One region of the Kitasatospora sp. NPDC058048 genome, then DNA from elsewhere that is predicted to be linked to it. Evidence: riboswitches for the same ligand, from Rfam matches in the RefSeq annotation. Region 1 holds a riboswitch; each other region holds the start of a gene.
The links. A riboswitch is a leader RNA that binds a small molecule or an ion and turns the genes downstream of it on or off. The one in region 1 is predicted to bind S-adenosylmethionine.
Positions count from the first base shown of each region.

Region 1 (7,424 bases):
CCCGGTTGGAGGCAACCAGGACGGGGGCGGTGCCGGTCGCGCTCGAACGGTTGGTCGTGAGATCGCCCATGGTTGGGATGTTGCCGGGGGTTCGGGGCGGCAAACCCCTCAATGACGGGTCGCGTATTCGGGGACGGTGTGCATCGGGGGGCGTTCCAGGGCGGTCACCGGGTGGGTGTGGGCGGTGAAGGCGCGGGTTTCCGGGTCGCGGGTGAACTGGGTGAGCTGGGGATGGACGAGGTCGGCGGAGGCCTTGAGGCGATGGGTGCGGTCGAGGCGTTCCAGGGCGGTCCGGTAGATGGTGGCGGCCATCCGGCCGAGGGCCTGGCCGTCCTGGTGGCGGTGGTGCCGGACGCCGACGTCCACCTGGGCCAGGGCGTCCAGGCCGGCCAGTTCCAGGGCGTCGACCAGCAGGCCGAGTTCGACGCCGTAGCCGGTGGGGAAGGGCAGCCGTTCGAGCAGTGATCGGCGGGCCGCGTACTCGCCGCCGAGGGGCTGGACGAAACCGGCGAGTTCCGGCCAGTGGAGGTTGAGCAGGGGCCGGGCGACGAGTTCGGTGACCCGGCCGCCGCCGGCGGGCAGGACGGCGCCCTCGGATTCCAGCGGGCGGTCGTACATGGCCTTGACCAGCTGGATGGACTCGTCGGTCAGCAGCGGGCCGAGGATGCCGGAGACGAGGGCCGGGTCGAATTCGCGCAGGTCGGCGTCGACGAAGCAGACGATGTCGCCGCGGGTGACCAGCAGCGAGCGCCAGAGCACCTCGCCCTTGCCGGGGACGGCGGGCAGCCGGGGCAGGACGGCGTCGCGGTGCTCGACCCGGGCGCCGGCCTCGGCGGCGACGGCGGCGGTGGCGTCGGTGGAGCCCGAGTCGACGACGACGAGTTCGTCGACGAGCGGGAGGCGTTCCATCAGCTCGCGGCGGATGGTGCGGACGATGTCGCCGACGGTGGCCTCCTCGTCCAGGGCGGGGAGGACCACGCTGACGGTGCGGCCGGTGCGTTCCTTGGCGGCGAGGAGGGTGCGGACCGGCCGGTCGGCCGCGCTCCAGGAGCGGCGGCGCAGCCAGGACGCCGCCTGCGGGAGGAGCTCGGGAATCGGTTCGGCGGGCACGGAGGTCTCCTCGGCGGGGTCGGTGGGACGGGTCATCTCGCGTGGCGGACGCACCCGTTCAGGATTGACGCCTTCGGATACAGTCTTCGTACAGCGGTCGGACCTTTGCACGCCGGGGTCGCCGTTGAGCACCACCACAATTTCACAAGCTCATCCAGAGGGACTGAGGGAACGGCCCGTTGACGTCCCGGCAACCTTCCCGCGCGGCTGTCTGTCGACAGGCCCCGGCGGGACAGGTGCCAATTCCGGCCTGTGGCGCGACCGTGCCACGGGGAAGATGAGGAGAGAGGCCTCGCCATCATGGCTATCGACACCGCCGCACCCTCCCCCAGCCTTCGGCCGGGGGGACCCCCACCCGTCGACCTCGGCCCCGCCGCCGCGCTGTCCTGTCGCGAGTGCGGCACCCGCTTCCCGCTCGGCCCCAGCTTCGCCTGCCTGGAGTGCTTCGGCCCGCTGGAGATCGCCTACGAGTTCGGCAGCGAGGGCGCCGAGGAGCTGCGCAAGCGGATCGAGGCCGGTCCGGCGTCCATCTGGCGGTACGCGCCGCTGCTGCCGGTTCCGGCCGACGTGGCGTCGAAGCCCAATCTGAACCCGGGGTGGACCCCGCTGGTGAAGGCGGACAACCTGGGCCGGGAGCTCGGTTTCACCGCCCAGCTGCACGTCAAGGACGACTCCGGGAACCCGACGCACTCGTTCAAGGACCGGGTGGTCGCCTGCGCGATCGAGGCGGCCCGGGCGTTCGGGTACACCACGCTGTCCTGCTCCTCCACCGGCAACCTGGCCGGCGCGGTGGGGGCGGCGGCGGCCCGGGCCGGGTTCCGGTCCTGCGTGTTCATCCCGCACGACCTGGAGCAGGGCAAGGTCGTCATGGCCGGGGTGTACGGCGGCGAGCTGGTCGGCATCGAGGGCAACTACGACGACGTGAACCGCTTCTGCTCGGAGCTGATCGGCGATTCGGCCGGCGAGGGCTGGGGCTTCGTCAACGTGAACCTGCGGCCGTACTACGGCGAGGGTTCCAAGACGCTGGCGTACGAGATCTGCGAGCAGCTCGGCTGGCGGCTGCCGGAGCAGATCGTGATCCCGATCGCCTCGGGCTCGCAGCTGACGAAGATCGACAAGGGCCTCCAGGAGCTGATCAGGCTCGGCCTGGTCGAGGACCGGCCGTACCGGATCTTCGGCGCCCAGGCCGAGGGCTGCTCGCCGGTGTCGGCCGCGTTCAAGGCCGGCCGGGACGTGATCAAGCCGGTCAAGCCGGACACCATCGCCAAGTCGCTGGCGATCGGCAACCCGGCCGACGGCCCGTACGTGCTGGACATCGCCCGCCGCACCGGTGGCGCGGTGGAGGACGTCACGGACGCCGAGGTCGTGGCGGCGATCCGGCTGCTGGCACGGACCGAGGGCATCTTCGCCGAGACCGCGGGCGGGGTGACCGTCGGCGTGCTGAAGAAGCTGGTCGAGACCGGGCAGCTGGATCCGGCCAAGGAGACCGTCGCGATCAACACCGGCGACGGCCTGAAGACCCTGGACGCCGTCTCCGACTCCGGGATGACCGCCGTCATCCGCCCGACGCTGGACTCGTTCCGCGCCGCCGGCCTCGCGTCCGCCTGAATCACTCGATCGGCCCCGCCCCCGCTAGGAGAGTCATGAGCGCCAACGTCCGCATTCCCACCATCCTCCGCACCTACACCGACGGTGCCGCCGTGGTGACCGCCGAGGGGGTCACCCTGGCCGAGGTCGTCGCCGACCTGGAGAAGAACCACCCGGGCATCTCGGCCCGCATCCTGGACGACACCGGCAAGCTGCGCCGCTTCGTGAACGTCTACGTGAACGACGACGACGTGCGTTTCGCCGAGGGCCTGGCGACGGAGATCAAGGACGGCGCCGGCATCTCGATCATCCCGGCGGTGGCCGGCGGCTGCTGAACCTTCGCGACCAACCCGCGGTCGCCCGCGCGTACGGAATTCCGTTTCCCGTATGCGCGGGCGACCGCTGGCATTCCGGCCGGAATATTTCCCGGTCGAGTCGGAGTAGAGTGTGGCTCGGTTGGGAACAGGGTTTCCCTTTCGGCCCCCGCAGTGCTCGGCCCGGGGGCGTCCGGCCGGCGGGACCGGCCCGTGAAACATGTCAGGCGGATGTCAGAATTCCCGCGGACATTTGAGTAATTCGTCCGCTATGTCCGGCGTGAAATGCCGAGATTATTCCGATTCGGCCCGTCCTGTCCCTTGACATCGAGGCGGAATTACCGGTGGCTGGCCCTGTTGCAGAGGGCGTCGATCCGGATACATTCAGCGGCGGTCGACGCAATCACCCGCTCGCCGGAAGCCGCCTGGCGTCCTGCACGGAGGGTTGCGGCGTGCACGGCTGCGCCCAGGGGGGGTTCCCCGGGCCGGCCTTCAACCAACCCGGGCCCGCGACCTGCGGGCGCGTGAAGGGCCAGCACAGCACTAGGGGAGTTCGGAATGGCTCAGGGCACCGTCAAGTGGTTCAACGCGGAGAAGGGCTACGGCTTCATCGCGGTCGACGGTGGTGCGGACGTCTTCGTCCACTACAGCGCGATCCAGATGGACGGCTACCGCACCCTCGAGGAGGGCCAGCGGGTCGAGTTCGAGATCTCTCAGGGACAGAAGGGCCCGCAGGCGGACATGGTCCGCGCCGCGGTCTGACCCCTTCCGACCCCAGGAGCTCGGCGCGGCCCTGCGGCTGGTGACCTCTCGCTTCTCGACGGGCCCGTGCGACTCGTGTCGCACGGGCCCGTCGGCGTTCCCGGGCGGCCCCGGCGGCGGCTCGCGGATTGTCGATTGGGCTTGCACTCGCCCACCCGGAGTGCTAATCATTGGCGTTAGCACTCACAGTGTGAGAGTGACAGCGGACCGGGTCGGTGAGGCCCCCGGGAGCGGAGGGAATGGACCTCCGCGCACCAGGGCCGTCCGTCGCGGGCACCCCTTGGTCCGAGCAGTCGACCGTGTCCCGGAGGACCACTTCTGATGGCCAAGATCATCGCCTTTGATGAGGAAGCTCGCCGCGGCCTTGAGCGTGGCATGAACCAGCTCGCCGACGCGGTGAAGGTCACGCTCGGCCCCAAGGGCCGCAACGTCGTGCTGGAGAAGAAGTGGGGCGCCCCCACGATCACCAACGACGGTGTCTCCATCGCCAAGGAGATCGAGCTCGAGGACCCGTACGAGAAGATCGGTGCGGAGCTCGTCAAGGAGGTCGCCAAGAAGACGGACGACGTCGCGGGTGACGGCACCACCACCGCCACCGTGCTCGCCCAGGCCCTGGTTCGCGAGGGTCTGCGCAACGTCGCCGCCGGCGCCAACCCGATGGCCCTGAAGCGCGGCATCGAGAAGGCCGTCGCCGCCGTCTCGGACCAGCTGCTGGCCCAGGCCAAGGACGTGGAGACCAAGGAGCAGATCGCCTCCACCGCCTCCATCTCGGCCGCCGACACCCAGATCGGCGAGCTCATCGCCGAGGCCATGGACAAGGTCGGCAAGGAAGGCGTCATCACCGTCGAGGAGAGCAACACCTTCGGTCTGGAGCTCGAGCTCACCGAGGGCATGCGCTTCGACAAGGGCTACATCTCCGCCTACTTCGCCACCGACCTGGAGCGCATGGAGGCGACGTTCGAGGACCCGTACATCCTCATCGCCAACTCCAAGATCGGCTCGGTCAAGGACCTGCTCCCGCTGCTGGAGAAGGTCATGCAGAGCGGCAAGCCGCTGGTCATCATCGCCGAGGACGTCGAGGGCGAGGCCCTGTCGACCCTGGTCGTGAACAAGATCCGTGGCACCTTCAAGTCCGTCGCCGTCAAGGCCCCGGGCTTCGGTGACCGCCGCAAGGCCATGCTCGGCGACATCGCCATCCTCACCGGTGGCACCGTCATCTCCGAGGAGGTCGGCCTCAAGCTGGAGAACGCCGGCATCGACCTGCTGGGCACCGCCCGCAAGGTGGTCATCACCAAGGACGAGACCACCATCGTCGACGGTGGCGGCGACAGCGAGCAGGTCGCGGGCCGCGTCAACCAGATCCGTGCCGAGATCGAGAACAGCGACTCGGACTACGACCGCGAGAAGCTCCAGGAGCGCCTCGCCAAGCTGGCCGGCGGCGTGGCCGTCATCAAGGCCGGCGCGGCCACCGAGGTGGAGCTCAAGGAGCGCAAGCACCGCATCGAGGACGCCGTCCGCAACGCCAAGGCCGCCGTCGAGGAGGGCATCGTCGCCGGTGGTGGCGTCGCTCTGCTGCAGGCCGGTGTCGCCTTCGACAAGCTGGAGCTGGACGGCGACGAGGCCACCGGTGCCAACATCGTCAAGGTCGCGCTGGAGGCCCCGATCAAGCAGATCGCGACCAACGCCGGCCTGGAGGGTGGCGTCGTGGTGGAGAAGGTGCGCAACCTCCCCGCCGGTCACGGCCTGAACGCGGCCACCAACACCTACGTCGACCTGATCGCCGAGGGCATCATCGACCCGGCCAAGGTCACCCGCTCCGCGCTGCAGAACGCCGCCTCCATCGCGGCGCTGTTCCTCACCACCGAGGCCGTCATCGCCGACAAGCCGGAGAAGGCCGCCGCGGCCGCCGGCGGCGGCATGCCGGGCGGTGACATGGACTTCTGATCCTGATCGCTTTCGATCGGATTGGTTGGACCTCGTCCGTGTGGGCGGTTCCCTTCGGGGGGCCGCCCACACGGCGTTTCGGCGTTCGGACGTGTCGGCGCTCCGGGCGCTCCGGGCGCTCCGGGCGTTTCGGCGTTCCGGACGTGTCGACGGAGAATGGACGGATGGCTGCTGACGACATCGAGACCGCCCTGCACAACGCGCGGGCACTGATCCTGGCCGACCTCACCGCGCGGGACGTGGCGGACGCCGCCGTCGTCTCGCTGGTGGAGCAGGCCGTGACGCACCGCCGCTGGTGGCTGGAGCAGTGGCCGGACGGCACCGAGTACGTGCTCGGGCTGGTCGCCCAGGACGTCCAGGACGCGCTGCTGGAGGCGTACGGGCGCTGGCCGCTGTGCGCCGACTGCGCGGCCGACGGGGACCCGCACGCCCTGGGCGTGGAGCCCGAGCTGGGGCCGGACCCGCACTGGGTGTGCGGCAAGCAGGGCGCGGTGGTGGCACCCGTGGGGAAGCTCGCGTAGACCCGTGCGTACCGTGGCGGTATGAAGCGCTGGGTGTGGGGTGCGGCGGGCGGGTGCTGCGGGCTCGGGCTGTGGTGGGCCGCGGTCGAGCTATTGGGGGCCGACCAGGACGCCTGGTGGGCCGTGCTGGGGCGCGTCCCCTCCGTGATGGCGGGGATGGCCGCCGCGGACCGGGTGCTCGCGCGCCGGGGCTGACGGCCGTCAGAGGGAGCCGAGTTCGGCCGTCAGGTTGGTCCGCGCTGCGGCCGTGAAGCGCTCGCGGGCGGCGGGAGTGCGGTAGAGCGCGGGCAGGGCGAGCAGGTGACGCAGGACGGCGGCCCGGCCAGCCGAGAAGTCCGGCGCGGGGACGAAGCCGTACTCCTCGCGGACGGCGGCCGCGTACGCCGCGTACGCCTCGGGGCTGCCGCCGAGGACGGCGAGGTCCGCGTCGCAGAGCACCTCGCCGTTGCGGTCGCCGGGCGCCGGGTTGTGGCCGACGGTGAGCAGCACCAGGCGCTCGACCTCGGCGACCCGCTCGGCGGGCAGTCCGGCGGCGGTCAGCGCGCGGACGGCCAGGGCGGCGCTGCGCTCCTCGTTCTCGGTGCGGTCGGGGCGGTGGACGGCGTCGTGGAACCAGGCCGCGAGCCGGACGGCCTCCGGGTCGTCGGCGTGCCCGGCCAGCTCGTCGACGTGTTCCAGCACGGCGTGCAGGTGGGTGACGGTGTGGTAGCGGCGCTGCGGCTCCGACCAGCGGCGCAGCAGCTCCCGGCCGTACGGTTCGGGCTCGGCGGCGGCCCCGCAGCGGTGCAGCAGGGCGGTCCAGGCGGCGAGCAGGCCCTCGGTGAGCGGGCCTTCGGTGAGCGGGTCTTCGCCGTGCGGCCGGTGCCCGGGAGTGGGCGGCCGGTGCCCGGCGGCGGACGGGTCGTGCTCGGTGGTCGGCATGGCGACCATTGTGGCGGCCCGGCCGGGCGCTGGACCTATAGGTAGGTTGACGATATATGTAGTCGTATGACTGAACGCTCCATGCAGGAGCCCACGCTGCTGCTGCTCACCGCGCTGGCCGACGCCCCGCGGCACGGCTACGCGCTCATCCAGGAGATCGCCGCGATCTCCGACGGCCGGGTCAGGATGCGCACCGGCACGCTCTACGGGGCGCTCGACCGGCTGCTGGGCCAGGGCCTGATCGAGGTCGCCGCCGAGGAGGTGG
Region 1 is NZ_JBHVRT010000019.1:147,535-154,958, reverse strand. It holds gene ACFVVA_RS21525 (trehalose-6-phosphate synthase) at 1-70, opposite strand, end outside; gene ACFVVA_RS21520 (glucosyl-3-phosphoglycerate synthase) at 109-1,146, opposite strand; SAM riboswitch class I at 1,258-1,394, shown strand; gene thrC (threonine synthase) at 1,411-2,718, shown strand; gene ACFVVA_RS21510 (MoaD/ThiS family protein) at 2,754-3,032, shown strand; gene ACFVVA_RS21505 (cold-shock protein) at 3,570-3,773, shown strand; gene groL (chaperonin GroEL) at 4,095-5,717, shown strand; gene ACFVVA_RS21495 (hypothetical protein) at 5,882-6,238, shown strand; gene ACFVVA_RS21490 (hypothetical protein) at 6,260-6,433, shown strand; gene ACFVVA_RS21485 (hypothetical protein) at 6,440-7,159, opposite strand; gene ACFVVA_RS21480 (PadR family transcriptional regulator) at 7,226-7,424, shown strand, end outside.

Region 2 (7,424 bases), on a different contig from region 1:
GGGGCACCACCGTAGAAGAGGTGGACACCGTTGAACCAGGGCGACTCCAGGTCGGCGGTGAAGGTATCGGCGATCTTGCGTAGTGCCTGCGCCTCCAGCAGTTCCTTCTGGAGCCGGAGGTTCTCCTCGGCGGAGAGTCCGTAGGCCAGGACGCCCGAGGTGATGGATCGCCGTCCCGGGACGCCGTGTTCCTGGTCGGGGCTCAGGTGATCGGCGAACTGCCCGCGACCGTCGAGCAGTTCGAGCATGCAGGCACCGGCGGAACGGGCCCACAGCCCGGCCGCCGCGCGCGGGGTGCTGACGACCACGACGCAGTCCGTGAAGCAGGGGACGTCGGGCTGGACACTCACGTCCGGGAAGGCGATCAGGTCGTAGTGCCGGTTGTCCCCGTGTCCTGCCGGTCCGACGGCGACGGCCCAGCCCCGGGGGCTGAGCAGCGAGTTGCCCTTGAGTTCGGTGCCCTCCGTGCTGCCGGGGGCGATCTCCTCAAGGGCATCGCGAACCAGGGCGAGGAACTCGCGGTCGGGCAGTCGGCTCTCGGGCGGCTCGCAACGCTCGGTGCGCTGGGACGACTCGGTGGGCTCGGTGGCGCGAGAGCGGCGGCGTATCCAGGACATGCGGGGATCATACGGAGGCGAAGCTTCCAGTGCCCCGTTCACGCTCCACGCCTGAGCCGGGCCGGCGCGCCGCGCAGGAAGTCGGGCCCGCCGACTTCCTGCGCGGAGCTGCGATGTGGAATGCCCCGAACCCGCCCTCGCCGCCGCGGACCTGCACGTGGTGATGTGCTGTGTGCTGTGCACGGTTACCTGTACGCGGTGCTGAGCTGCACTGTTGATGGGGAGTCGAACCCCGCGTTGCTCTTCACGCGCCAGGAGTGGGCCGGAGTACCGCCGGCCCTCGGTGTGTGCACGCCTCCGAAGCTGCTACCTGCTCCACATCGTCCGATCATGCCGGACTGTCAGTCCAGCAGATCGACCTCCCAGTTCGTGCGCTGGATCCGCACGTCGACCTCGCGGATCTCCCGGGCGAGCGCATCCGCCTGACCGCGCAGTTCGGCAACCGGGAGTGCGGAGAGCATCATCAGCTCGGACCGGAGCCGGCAACCGGGCCGACGGCTACTCAGGCCCCTCTCGGGGCGGCGGCCCGGCCGCGGAAGGTGGCGCGGTAGGCCTGGGGCGACACCCCGATCGCCGCGTGCAGGTGCTGGCGCAGCGAGGCGCCGGTGGCGAAGCCGATCTCGGTGGCGATCCGGTCGACCGGGAGGTCGCTGCTCTCCAGCAGGTGGCGGGCGCGGTGCAGCCGTTGCTGGATCAGCCAGCGGCCGGGGCTGGTGCCGGTCTCCTCCTGGAAGCGGCGGGCGAAGGTGCGCGGGCTCATCCGCGCGTGCGCGGCCAACTCCCGCAGGGCGAGCGGGCGGTCGAGGTGTTCCAGGGCCCAGGCCTGGGTCGCGGCGGTGCCGTTGGCGCCCTCCGGCGGCACCGGCTGTTCGATGTACTGGGCCTGGCCGCCCTCGCGCCAGGGCGGCACCACGCAGTGCCGGGCGACCTGGTTGGCGACGGCGCTGCCGTGGTCGGAGCGCACCACGTGCAGGCACACGTCGAGGCCGGAGGCGGCGCCCGCCGAGGTGAGGATGTCGCCGTCGTCGACGAACAGCACGTCGGCGTCCAGGGCGACGTGGGGGAACATCCGGCGGAAGGCCGGCGCCAGCGCCCAGTGGGTGGTGGCGGGGCGGCCGTCGAGCAGGCCGGCGGCGGCCAGGGCGAACGCGCCGGTGCAGATGGAGACGATGCGGGTGCCGGGGCGGATCCGGGCGAGGGCCGCGCGCTCGGCGTCCGGCAGGTCGGCGGTGACGCGGTGCAGGGCGTAGGGCGGGATGACGACCGTGTCGGCGCCCTCCAGTGCCTCGGGCCCGTGCCCGACGGTGATCGTGAAGTCGGCGTCGGTGGCGACCGTCCGGTCGTCGGTCGCGGCGCACGTCACCACCTCGTACGCTCCCGGCACGCCGGGGAAGACCCGGTTGGGGATGCCCAGCTCGAAGGGGTACACGCCGTCGAGGGCGAGGACGACCACGCGGTGCGGCGGCCGGTCGCCGGGGAGACCGAGGGAGCCGGGGAGACCGAGGGAGCCGGGGAGACCAGGGGCGCCGGGGCCGCGGTGGCCGCGGGGTGCGATCGCAGGCATGGCACGATCCTATCGGTCTTTGACCATCTTGCCATTTCGCAGGTCAGGGCCCCGGTCGCAGGCTTGGTCCATGACCACGAACACGATGCGAGCCGTCACCCAGACCACCCTCGGCGCCCCGGACGTCCTCCACGAGGCCGAGGTCGAACGGCCCACGCCCGGCGTCGGCCAGATCCTCGTCGCCGTCCACGCCGCCGGGGTCAACCCCACCGACTGGAAGCACCGCGAGCGCGGCATCTTCCTCGGGCAGCCCCCGTTCACCCTCGGCTGGGACGTCTCCGGGACCGTCGAGGCGGTCGGCCTCGGCGTGTCGCTCCTCGCCCCGGGCGACGAGGTCTTCGGCATGCTGCCCTACCCGTACGGCGCCGGCTCGCACGCCGAGTACGTCACCGGCCCCGCCCGGGCCTTCGTGCCCAAGCCCGCCGCACTGACCCACGTCGAGGCGGGCGCGCTCCCGCTGGTGGCGCTCACCGCCTGGCAGGCCCTCGTCGACACTGCCGGGGTGCGGCCGGGGCAGCGGGTCCTGGTGCACGCGGCGGCCGGCGGCGTGGGGCACGTCGCCGTGCAGATCGCCAAGGCGCGCGGCGCGTACGTCATCGGCACCGCGTCCGCCGCCAAGCACGACTTCGTCCGGGGCCTGGGTGCGGACGAGGTGATCGACTACCGCACCGCCGACTTCGTGCAGGAGGCCCGGGACGTCGACGTGGTCCTCGACCCGCTGGGCGGGGAGGACCGGCTGCGCTCCCTGGAGACGCTCCGGCCCGGCGGCGTCCTGGTGTCGATCCTGCCCCACGACCTCGACGGACTGGCCGAGCGTGCCGCCGAGTTGGGCGTGACGGCGAAGACCCTGCTGGTCGAGCACGACCGGGCCGGGATGGCCGCGATCGCCGCCCTCGCCGAGTCCGGGCAGTTGCGCGTCCACGTCTCCGGCACCTACCCGCTCGCCGAGGCCGCCAAGGCCCACGCCGAGGGCGAGACCGGCCGGGTCACGGGGAAGCTGGTGCTCACCGTCCGCCCGTGACAGCGCCCGGCGGTGTCACGGGCGGACGGTGAGCAGAACCGATCAGACCGGGGCAGAGTCGGACCGATTCGGGCGGGATGGGACGATACCTGCCATGCCAAGCAAGTCTCCCCCGGTCCGGGGCACCGACGCCCCGCCCGACCCGCTCCGCCGTCTGCTCCTCGAACTGGGCGAAGCCCTGCTGGGCGGCGGCCTGCCCGTCCATGACGTCGAAGAGGAGCTCCACTGGCTGGGGCGGGCGTTGGGGGCGCCGGAGGTACGGGTCGCCGCCCTGACCAACGGGCTCTTCGTCGCGCTGGGGCCGGACGACGCCACCCGGTTCCAGCCGGTCGGCACCGCGCTGCGGTTCGAGCAGACGGCCGACGTCCTCCACCTGGTGCACCGGCTGCGGGCGGGCGAGCTCGACGGGCCCCGGGCGCTCGCCGAGCTGGACGGGATCCGGCGGGCCCCGGCCCGCCGGCCCGCGTGGGTGTCGGACCTCGGGGCGCTGCCGGTCGGGGTGGGAGTCTGCCTCTTCCTCCAGCCGGTGGCGGCGAACGTGCTGGCGGCCGGGCTCGGCTCGCTGATCGTCGTCGGACTGACCGTGCTCGCCCGGCGGCTGCCGTACCTGCGGCCGCTGCTGCCCGTCACCGCCGGCTTCCTGGTCGCGCTGCTGGTCCTCTCGCTCGCCCGGGCCGGGCTGCTGGAGGGCCCGCTGCGGACCATCGTGGCCACGCTGGCGATCCTGCTGCCGGGCGGACTGCTCGTCACCGGGCTGTCGGAGATCGCCGCAGGTGCGGCCAGCGCGGGTACGGCCCGGCTGGTGTCCGGTGCGGTGCAGCTGGCGCTGTTCCTCGCCGGGGTGGCCGCGGCCGCGACGTCGGCCGGCGTGCCGGCCGCCGCGCTGGCCGACGTGCAGGTCGCCAGGCCGAGCTGGTGGGTGATCGCGCTGGGGCTGGCGCTCGCGGTGGCCGGCGTGGTGGTCAGCGTGAACACCCCGCCCTCGGCCGTCCCGTGGATCGTCGTGGTGATCGCGGTCAGCGTCACGGTCCAGGTGGTGGTGGGGTCGGCGCACGGCGCGGCGGTCGGCGGCCTGGCCGGCGCGGTCACCGCCGCGGCCGCGGCCACCCTGGTGCACTGGCTGCCGGGCGGTCCGCTCTGGCAGGTGCTCTACCTCCCGGCGTTCTGGATCGTGGTACCGGGCTCCTTCGGCCTGCTGCACACCGCGCAGATCGAGGTCGGGAACGGCGCGCAGTCGGTGCTGACGGCCGTGTCGGCGGTCTTCGGGGTGTCGATCGGCACCCTGATCGGCTCGGTGATCAGCCGGATCCCCCGTCCCTCCCGCGCCGTGCTGCTGCCCCGGGCCTGAGCCCGGGGCAGACGGCCCCGCCCGTGTCGGGGCCCCGATGCGGCCGGGCCCCGACGCGGGCGGGGCCCCGCTCAGGGGTGGCGCAGCGCCTCGGTGAGCCGGTGCGCGGCCTCCACCACGGCCTGGGAGAGCTGGGCGCCGGGGTGCCGGGTGAGGCGTTCGATCGGCCCGGACACCGTGACGGCGGCGACCACCCGGTTGGACTGGCCGCGGACCGGCGCGGAGACGGAGGCGACCCCGAGTTCGCGCTCGCCGACCGACTGGGCCCAGCCCCGGCGCCGTACGCCGCTCAGCGCGGTGGCGGTGAAGCGGGCGCCCTGCAGTCCGCGGTGGAGCCGTTCGGGCTCCTCCCAGGCGAGCAGGATCTGGGCGGCGGCGCCGACCTTCATGGGGAGGGTGACGCCCACCGGAACGGTGTCGCGCAGGCCGGTGAGGCGCTCGGCTGCGGCCACGCAGATCCGCACCTCGCCCTGCCGTCGGTAGAGCTGGGCGCTCTCCCCGGTGATGTCGCGCAGCTGGGAGAGGACCGAGCCGGCCGCGGCCAGCAGCCGGTCCTCGCCGGCCGCCGTCGCGAGCTCGCCGAGCCGCGGGCCGAGCATGAACCGGCCCTGGGTGTCCCGGCTGACCAGGCGGTGGTGTTCGAGTGCGACGGCCAGCCGGTGGGCGGTGGGCCGCGCCATGCCGGTGGCGGCGACCAGGCCGCCCAGCGTGGCGGGGCCGGCCTCCAGGGTGCCGAGGATCGAGGTGACCTTGTCGAGCACGCCGACGCCGCTCGTGTTCTCCATGTGGGGGTACTCCAGTCTCGGGGCCCGGAGCAGCGGACGGTCGCTGCTCACGGCGGCTCCTGGCGGGGAGCCGGGGGGTGTGGTCAGCGAGGACGGGCCGGGGGAAACGGCCGATTGCCTGCGCCGGGCACGAGACGGGTACGCGAAAGCGCCGGGGCGGGAAGCGCCCGGGCGAAGGACAGCACAGAGAGCACCGTGTCTCCTCATCTTTCCCGCGCCACAGTGGCGACAGGCCGGAGTTGGCACTGCCCCCGGACGGCACGGCGCGTACTTCGGACGCCGGGTCGAACGGGGAGTTGCCGGGGCTTCGTAGGGCCGGTCCCTCCACCCCTCTGGATGATTCGCCAGGAACGATACAAGACTTCCCGGGCCGCTCGGCAAGCCCCCCCACCTCCGACCCCCACCCCGACCCCCGCCCCCGGCCGCCGCCCGCGGGCCCGCTCAGCGGTGGCGCGGCTCCGGCAGGCCGGTGCACGGGGCCCGGTCCGGGCCGCCGGGGGCGGTGGCGTCCCAGTCGCTCAGGGCGGCGAGGGCGGCGGCGCGTTCGGAGGCCGTCGGCCGGGTTCCCTCGGGGCCGAGCAGGTAGTCGGCGACCGGGGTGAGCAGCAGGGTCGCGTCGCCGGCCGGGAGCAGCAGGGCCTCGTCCCACCGGTGCCGGATGACGGTGCGGCGCAGCAGGGTGCCGTGGCGCGGCCGGAGCGGGTGGTGGCGGCCGCGGCGGCGGCGCCGTTCGGGGGCGACCTCGGCCTCCAGGACGGTGCGCACGTCCCGCAGGGAGCCGAGCGGCACGTGTTCGGCGGCGAGGTCGAGGAGGGCCGCGGCCTCCGGGGCGAGCCGGTAGGCGGCGACCACCGCGGCGGTCTCGACGGGGTCGAAGGGCTGCCCGGCGAGCTGGGCCACGTCGATCACGTCGCCCGCGAGGAAGGCGCGCCCGAGCCCCTCCTCGGCGAGGGCGATCAGGCATTCCACGTGGTCGTCGGCGGCCAGGTAGGGGCGGACCGGGACGGAGGCGAGGTCGCCGGTGAGCGCGGCGGTGGCGACCCGTACCTGGTACCACGGGTCCAGCAGCGGGTCCTCGCCCGGCCAGCGCAGGGTGACGGCGGTGTGCCGGGGCCGCTCGCCGAGCAGGGTGACCTCCACGGACTCCACCGGGTGATCGGTGACCAGCCGGTTGACGGCCTGCCAGAGCGTGGCCTCGGTGGGGCTGACGAGGCCGAGTTCGGCCAGCGGCCGGGGCAGGTCGGGCGGGTAGTAGCCGGCCAGTGGCAGGTCGCGGACCGGACGGACCCCGGTGGCGTCGGCGAGGTCGCGCGCGACGCCCGCGTAGCACTCGGCCCGGTCGCGGGCGCGCTGCAGCTCGGCGCGGGCGTGCCGGCCCATCCGTACGCCGTCCCGGGCGAGTGCGGCGAGCACCAGGTACGGGAGGTGGCGCTCGCCCCGGGCGCGGTGGAGCAGGTCGACCGGTCCGGCGGCCGGGTCGACGTCGAGCAGCCGGTGGAGCAGGTCGGTGTTCATGGGGGTCCGCCTCCGAGAGCCGTGGTGGTCGGCCGGACGGCGGCCGGGCGACCGGGGACGTGGCGGGTCCGGCGGCCGGGGCCGGGCCGACTGCGGGCGCCACACCGTCGATTGTGGTCACGGCCGATCAACGCCGGATCACCACCGGGTCGATGATCCCTCGACATCCCGCGGGGTGCCGTGGGTTGATAGGGGCTCATCGAATCGGGGGGCGGCACGTGCGCGGACGGGGGCGAGCACATGAGGCGGGCAGGTGCAGGGATGGATGATTTCCGGTTCTCGGTGCTGGGACTGATGAGAGCGCAGCGCGGCGCGACCGCGCTGAAGGTGGGCAGCCCCCAGCAGCAGGCGATGCTGGCGGTGCTGCTGCTGCGGCCCGGCCACGGCGCGAGCGCCACCGACCTGATCGACGCCCTGTGGGGCGAGGAGCCGCCGGGCACCGCGATGACGACGGTGCGCACGTACGCCTGGCGGTGGCGCAAGGTGCTGCACGGCGAGGAACCGGACGCGCCGACCGTGCTGACCTCGGTCGGGGACGGCTACCGGCTGGTGCTGCCGAAGCACGCGGTGGACG
Region 2 is NZ_JBHVRT010000005.1:11,527-18,950, forward strand. It holds gene ACFVVA_RS06940 (DUF6348 family protein) at 1-617, opposite strand, end outside; partial or broken gene ACFVVA_RS06945 (hypothetical protein) at 959-1,105, opposite strand; gene ACFVVA_RS06950 (GlxA family transcriptional regulator) at 1,120-2,070, opposite strand; gene ACFVVA_RS06955 (NADP-dependent oxidoreductase) at 2,252-3,202, shown strand; gene ACFVVA_RS06960 (threonine/serine exporter family protein) at 3,297-4,550, shown strand; gene ACFVVA_RS06965 (IclR family transcriptional regulator) at 4,622-5,335, opposite strand; SAM riboswitch class I at 5,536-5,678, opposite strand; gene ACFVVA_RS06970 (hypothetical protein) at 5,777-6,850, opposite strand; gene ACFVVA_RS06975 (BTAD domain-containing putative transcriptional regulator) at 7,112-7,424, shown strand, end outside.
Region 2: another riboswitch for S-adenosylmethionine. It lies ahead of ACFVVA_RS06965 (IclR family transcriptional regulator); the one in region 1 lies ahead of thrC (threonine synthase).

Region 3 (7,424 bases), on a different contig from region 1:
TGGCTCCATCCGTACGGACGTCCCCCCGGAGCGGGGAACCGACAAACAGCTGGAGTCAGCCATGGTGAACGTGAACCCTGCGAACGGCGGTAGCGACCCCGCGCAGGTGATCCGCACCTGGCCGGACCTCCTGGCGGCGCTGTTGCAGGGGGAGGACCTCGACCGCGCGTCCACCGCGTGGGCGATGGACCGGATCATGAGCGGCGAGGCGTCCCCCGTGCAGGTGGCCGGGTTCATGATCGCCCTGCGGGCCAAGGGCGAGTCGGTCGAGGAGATCGCCGGCCTGGTCGACGCGATGTACGAGCACGCCGAGCCGCTGGAGATCCCCGGACCGGCGGTGGACATCGTCGGCACCGGCGGGGACCGGGCGAAGACCGTCAACATCTCCACCATGTCGGCGATCGTCGCGGCGGCCGCCGGCGCCAAGGTGGTCAAGCACGGCAACCGGTCGGCCTCCTCCGCCAGCGGCTCCTCGGACGTGCTGGAGAAGCTCGGGGTGGCGCTGGACCTCTCCTCGCAGCGGGTCGCCGAGGTGGCCGAGGAGGTCGGTCTCACCTTCTGCTTCGCGGCCAAGTTCCACCCCTCGATGCGGCACGCCGCCACCGCGCGGCGCGACCTCGGGGTGCCGACCTCCTTCAACATCCTCGGCCCGCTCACCAACCCGGCCAGGGTCACCGCGCACGCCATCGGCTGCTTCGACACCCGGCTGGCCGGGCTGATCGCCGGGGTGCTGGCCGAACGGGGCGCGACGGCGCTGGTCTTCCGCGGCGACGACGGGCTGGACGAGCTGACCATCACCACCACCTCGCAGGTCTGGCTGGTGCGCGACGGGGTGGTCACCGAGACCACCTTCGACCCGCGGGACGTCGGCATCGAACTGGTCGGCATCGAAGCGCTGCGCGGGGCGGACGCCTCGTACAACGCCGAGGTCGCGCGGCGGCTGCTGGCGGGGGAGCACGGGCCGGTGCGGGACGCCGTCCTGCTGAACACGGCGGCGGCGCTGGTCGCGCTGGACCTCGGCGAGGCGCCGCTCGCCGAGCAGCTGGCGGCCGGCATGGAGCGGGCCGCGGAGGCGATCGACTCCGGTGCCGCGCAGGACCTGCTGCGACGCTGGTCGGAGGCCACCAGCCGGATCTGAGGCGGTAGTTGGGGAGCCCGTGCCGGAACGCCGGCACGGGCTCCCGTGCTGTCCGGATGCTGGATGCCCGTTTGACCACCCGATGGACGCGGCCTAGAGTCTTCGCCAGGTCATGAGTGACAGCGCGAAGCCCCAGCTGGCTGTCCGGCAACCCTCCGTCCGTGGCGGGGTGCCCTGGGTGAGGACCGGGTCGTCACGGCAAGCCGTCCGTGCGACAAGCGCGGACGCCGGACGAGCAGCACTCCCGGGGTCCCTCACCCCTGAAGGAGTGCATCCTCATGTCCGCTCTCGCCATCACCGAGACCTGCGCCCCGCTCGCCGTCCTCGGCGCCGACGTCCAGGTTCCGCTCGCCAACGGTGAGAAGGTCGGCTACGCGGCGCTGGACTACGCGGCCAGCTCCCCGGCGCTCCAGCGGGTGTGGGACGACGTCGCCGCCTACGCGCCGTACTACGGCAGCGTCCACCGCGGGGCCGGGTACCTCTCCCAGCTGTCCACCGACCTGTTCGAGCAGAGCCGCCGCACCGTCGGCGAGTTCCTCGACCTGCGCGAGGGCGACCAGGTGGTCTTCACCCGGGCCACCACCGACTCGCTCAACCTGCTGGCCGCGGCCGTTCCGGCCGGCACCCGGGTGTTCGCCTTCGAGACCGAGCACCACGCCTCGCTGCTGCCCTGGGCGCACGCCGGACTGGGTGTCACCTACCTGCGGGCGCCGCGCTCCCGGGCCGAGGCGGTGGCCGCGCTCGACGCCGCCCTCGCCGGGGCGCCCGAGGGCCCCAAGCTGCTCTGCGTCACCGGCGCCTCCAACGTGACCGGCGAGCTGTGGCCGGTCGCCGAGCTGACCCGGACCGCGCACCGGCACGGCGCCCGGGTGGTGCTGGACGCCGCCCAGCTGGCGCCGCACCACCGGGTCTCGGTCCGCGAGCTGGACGTCGACTGGATCGCCTTCTCCGGCCACAAGATCTACGCGCCGTTCGGCGCCGGGGTGCTGGCCGGCCGGGCGGACTGGCTGGACGCGGCCGAGCCGTACCTGGCCGGCGGCGGGGCGACCCGGACGGTGGCCCGGGAGAGCGACGGCTCGGTGGCCGTGCAGTGGCACACCGGCCCGGCCCGGCACGAGGCCGGCTCGCCGAACGTCATCGGCGCCTACGCGATCGCCTCGGCCTGCCGGGCCCTGACCGAGGCCGGCTTCGACGCGCTGGAGGCCCGCGAGCAGCAGCTGATCGCCCGGCTGACCGCGGGGCTGGCGCAGATTCCGCAGGTCAAGGTGCTGAACCTGTTCGGCTCCGACTCCGCCCGGGTCGGCGTGCTGTCCTTCGTCGTCCGGGGCTGGAACAGCTCGCACTTCTCGGCCGCGCTGTCCGCCGAGTACGGCATCGGGGTGCGCGACGGCCTGTTCTGTGCCCACCCGCTGGTGCGCACGCTGCTCGGGGACGAGGACGTCGCCCCGTCCGAGTGCGGGGCGCCGGAGCCCTCGCTGCCGGGCGAGCGCAGCCTGAACGCGATCCGGGTGAGCTTCGGCGCCGGGACGCCGGACGAGCACGTCGACCGCTTCCTGACCGCCGTCCGGGAGCTGGTCACGGACGGGGCGGCCTGGAACTACCGCAACGAGGGCGGGCGCTGCGTCGCGACCGTGCAGATCGACCGGGGCCGTCGCGAGGGCTGAGCGCTACTCGTCCAGGCCCAGGGCGAAGGCGGCTTCCAGGTCGTGCTGGGAGTAGGTGCGGAAGGCGATCTGGGTCTCGGTGTGGGCCACGCCCGGGACCTTGTTGAGCCGGCCCGGAATGACCTCGGCCAGGTCGTCGTGCCGGCGCACCCGCACCATCGCCACCAGGTTGTAGCCCCCGGTCACCGAGTAGACCTCGCTGACGCCGTCGATGGCGGCGATGGATTCGGCGATCTCCGGGATGCGGTCGACACTGGTCTTGATCAGGACGATGGCGGTGATCACAGTTCGGGCTCCTTTGTGGGGTGGCGCCAGCGTATCGGGCGTCGGCCGGGTCGTCGCGGGGGGTGGCGAACCACGGTGCAGGCGTAGAGGAACCCGGCCGAGAAGCCGATCACATGGACCAGGTACGCCACCCCGGGCCCGGCCGAGTGCACCGACCACCACTGCAGGGCGAACCAGAGGCCGAGCACCAGCCAGGCGGGGAACCGCAGCGGCAGGAAGAGCAGCAGCGGGACGAGGGTGGTGACCCGGGCCCGGGGGTGGAGGCGCAGATAGGCGCCGAGCGCGGCGGCGATCGCCCCGGAGGCCCCGATGAGCACCCGGGTGGAGTTCGGCGAGTGCGCCTCGGCGAGCGCGAAGCCGTACGTGGTCAGGCTGCCGGCGGCCAGGTAGAAGACGGCGTACCGGGCCCGGCCCAGCCGCCGTTCGACGGTGGGGCCGAAGACCTGGAGGAAGAGCAGGTTCCCCAGCAGGTGGAGCCAGCCGGCGTGCAGGAAGAGCCCGGTGAGGACGGACAGGGCCGGGTGCTTGCCCGGGGTCGGGGCGGCCGGGCAGCCGGGGACCGGGTCGGGGGCCTCGGCCAGCTGCGCGGCGGTCAGCGGCCGCCCGGCCAGCACCTCGGCCGGGACGGCGCCCCAGCGCTGCTCGTACCGCTGCTCCGCGCAGACCCGGGCCCGGCCGGTGCCGTACAGCGGGTTGAGCCCGGCGGCCGGGCCGAGCAGGAAGACCAGGGTGTTGAGTGCGATCAGGGCGTAGCTGACCGCCGGGACGGTCGCGGCCGGGCGGCCGCCCCGGGCGGCGGTGTCGTCGGGGACCGCGAGCGCCATGCGGCCAAGCATCCCTCCGGGCGCCGCAGGTGACACGGCGGTTTACGGCAGGTGGACCAGTCCGGGTGTTCGGGCGACCGGTGGCCGCGATGGTTGCCCCAGGCAATAGGCTTGGGGCGGGCATTCCCGCCTCCCGCCGCCGATGCCGGGGCTCCGGGGGGAGCGCCTAGCCCACGAAGGGACCACCCGAGAGGACCCCCGATGACCGTCCCCGCCCTGACCGCCGAGACGCGCTGGCGCTGCACCCTGTGCGGAAACCTCACCCGCTTCGACGTGACCCGCACCGCGCGGGTGACCGAGTTCCTGCACTTCGACCTGGCTGGCGAGTCCGAGGTCGAGGAGACCGAGGTGCTGAGCGAGACCATCGAGTCGGTGCGCTGCCGCTGGTGCAACGCGGTGGACCAGGTCGAGCTGGTGGCCCGCCCGGGTGCCGAGGGGGCGCAGGCCCCCACCGAGCAGGGCTGATCCCCGCCGCGGCGGCGGGTGGGTGCGCGGCGCACCCGCCCGCGCCGCACGGGACAATGCAGAACAAGACGCACGGAGCGTGACGACAGGGGGAGGTCGCGGCCGTGCCCCGCTGGACCAGGATCGGAGCCGAGGACGTGGTGGACGCAGCGAAGGAGCCCGGCGAAGCCCAGGGGCTTCAGCCCGCTGCGGCCGAGGCGGCGAACGACTCCTCCGAGCCCGCGGCGGAGCACGCCGTCGAGAAGCTCGACCGGCCGCTGCCCGAGGGCGTGCGCCGGCGCGTGGTCGGGCTGGCCTCGGACGCGCTCGGCGGGCTGCCGGCGGGCGAACTCCCGCAGAGCCTGCGTCAGTACGTCAAGTTCACCCCGGCGCGGCGGGCCAAGTACGCGGCCACCGCGCTGGCGGCGGCCCTGGAGGCGGAGCCGGCCTTCCGGGTGCGGATAGCGGAGCGGCTGCGTCTCGGGCAGCCGGACCTGGTGAAGGCGCTGGAGTCGGGCACCGTCCCGAGCGCCGCCGATCCGATGGACGTCGCGGCCGCCGCCTACCTGGTGCGTTCGGCGGGCTGGAGCCGGCTGGTGGCCGAGGCCGGCGAGGAGGCCGAGCGGGCCGGTGCCGAGGACGCGGCCGCGGAGTCGGCCCGGCTGGTGGAGAAGCTGCATGCCGAGCTGGCCGAGGTGCGGGCCTCCGCGCGGGCGGAGGTGGACCGGCAGCGGGCCGAGTCGGACGGCGTCCGCAAGGAGGCCGAGTCGCTGCGCAAGAAGGTGCGGTCGCTGGAGAGCGACACCCGCCGGGCGCAGGCCGAGACCCGCCGGGTGGCCGGCGAGCTGGAAGCCCTGAAGGTGCAGACCGCGGCCGAGCGCGGTGCGGCCGAGACCGAGGCGCGCAGGCTCAGGCACCGGGTCTCGGAGCTGGAGAACGCGGTCGAGCAGGGCCGCCGGTCGGCCCGTGAGGGGCGCAGCGTCGAGGACATGCGGCTGCGGCTGCTGCTGGACACCGTGCTGCAGTCGGCCCAGGGGCTCCAGCGGGAGCTGGCGCTGCCGGTCTCCCAGATCCGCCCGGCGGACCTGGTGGAGGCGGTGGTGCCGGGGGCGGCCTCGCCCCACGACGTGGCCCGGCGCGGGCTGGCCGAGGACGATCCGGCGCTGCTGGACCAGCTGCTGGCGATCCCCCAGGTGCACCTGGTGGTGGACGGCTACAACGTGACCAAGACCGGTTATCCGACGCTGCCGCTGGAGCAGCAGCGGATCCGGCTGCTGGGCGGGCTGGCGATGCTGGCGCAGCGCACCCAGGCGGAGGTCACCTGCGTGTTCGACGGGCAGGACCTGGACGTCCCGGTGATCATGGCGCCGCCGCGCGGGGTCCGGGTGCGGTTCAGCCGGACCGGGGAGACGGCCGACGAGCTGATCCGCCGTCTGGTGCGGGCCGAGCCGCAGGGCCGTCCGGTGGTGGTGGTGTCCACCGACCGGGAGGTCGCGGACGGCGTGCGGAAGGCGGGCGCGCGCCCCGTCGCCTCGGTGCTGCTGCTGAACCGGCTGGCGCGCCCCTGACCCCGACCGGCCGTGCGATGCCTGGTCAGGAGTGGTTCCGGAGTGATGTGCGGGTCCCGTGTCGTCAGTGTGCGGACCGGAGTTCACACCTTCGGGGGAGTGGCAAAACGGATAGATCTTCACTAGGGTCTGGCGTCAAACCTATTTTCCGGAATCTCATCCCATCAGGTGAGTCCGTTGGAAGAAGGAGCAGGACCCTTGGCCTCCCACCGCCGTCCCAAGCAGCCGAGCCGCGCGCGGATCTCCGTGCTCACCGCTGCTGCTGCGACCGCGGTCGCCCTCTCCGCCCAGGTGGCCGCGCACGCCGCGCCGCAGCCGAACAAAACGGACGTCAAGGCGCAGATCGACCAGCTCCAGGAGGAGCAGGAGCAGGCGGCGGAGAAGTACAACGGCGCCAAGGAGCGGGCCGACCAGCTGCGCAAGCAGGCCGACCAGCTGCAGGACCAGGTGGCCCGCAGTCAGGAGCAGATGACCCAGCTCCAGGGCGGTCTCGCCGAGGTGGCGGGCGAGCAGTACCGCACCGGCGGCATCGACCCGTCCGTCCAGCTGATGCTCACCTCCGACCCTTCCGGCTACCTGGAGAAGGCCTCCACCGTCCAGCAGGCCAGCAGCAGCCAGGCCGAGGCGCTCAAGGGGCTGCTGGACCAGCAGCGCCGGCTGGACCAGGAGAAGGTCGAGGCCTCCGCCGTGCTCGCCTCGCTGGACACCACCACCAAGGACCTGAACCAGGCCAAGGCGGACGTCAACACCAAGCTGAAGGCCGCCCAGGACCTGCTGAACTCGCTGAGCGCCACCGACCGCGCCGCGCTGAAGGCCCAGCAGGCGCAGGACGACCGCGCCTCGCGCGGCAGCGACCGGGTCGACCTCAGCAGCCTGCCGCCGGCCAGCGGCTACGCGGCCGTGGCGATGGCCAAGGCGATGGGCAAGCAGGGCTCGCCGTACGTGTGGGGCGCCACCGGCTCGACCACCTTCGACTGCTCGGGCCTGATGGTCTGGGCGTACGGGCAGGCGGGCGTCTCGCTGCCGCGCACCTCGCAGGAGCAGGGCCACTACGGCACCCGGGTGCCGTCGCTGGACCAGGCCCAGCCGGGCGACCTGGTGATCTACGGCAACGACATGCACCACGTCGGGATGTACATCGGCAACGGCATGGTGGTCCACGCGCCGCACACCGGTGACGTGGTGAAGGTGATGAAGGCCGACGCGATGTCGATCAACACCATCCGCCGGGTCTGACGGCCCGACACGCCCGCGGGGCCGTTCCGGGGGCTGTGAAAAGCGCCACCCCTCGTGCGGGGGGTGGCGTTCGGCTTTCCGCCCCTTCGCGGCCACATGCTGAGAACTGATCAGCCTTCTGTGTGCCGGTGGTCACCATCGGTCATTTTCACAGCAGAACTTGGGAAATCTTTGGTCTTTTTTCTGACAAGGATTTGAACCGATCACGGTTCAGTTACTAGGGTCGTGCTCTGAACCACCGCACTGTCGATCGCCCAGCCAGGGT
Region 3 is NZ_JBHVRT010000011.1:13,201-20,624, reverse strand. It holds gene trpD (anthranilate phosphoribosyltransferase) at 62-1,138, shown strand; SAM riboswitch class IV at 1,247-1,365, shown strand; gene ACFVVA_RS14315 (aminotransferase class V-fold PLP-dependent enzyme) at 1,417-2,802, shown strand; gene ACFVVA_RS14310 (Lrp/AsnC family transcriptional regulator) at 2,806-3,087, opposite strand; gene ACFVVA_RS14305 (rhomboid family intramembrane serine protease) at 3,084-3,911, opposite strand; gene ACFVVA_RS14300 (hypothetical protein) at 4,113-4,376, shown strand; gene ACFVVA_RS14295 (NYN domain-containing protein) at 4,517-5,923, shown strand; gene ACFVVA_RS14290 (NlpC/P60 family protein) at 6,122-7,159, shown strand.
Region 3: another riboswitch for S-adenosylmethionine. It lies ahead of ACFVVA_RS14315 (aminotransferase class V-fold PLP-dependent enzyme); the one in region 1 lies ahead of thrC (threonine synthase).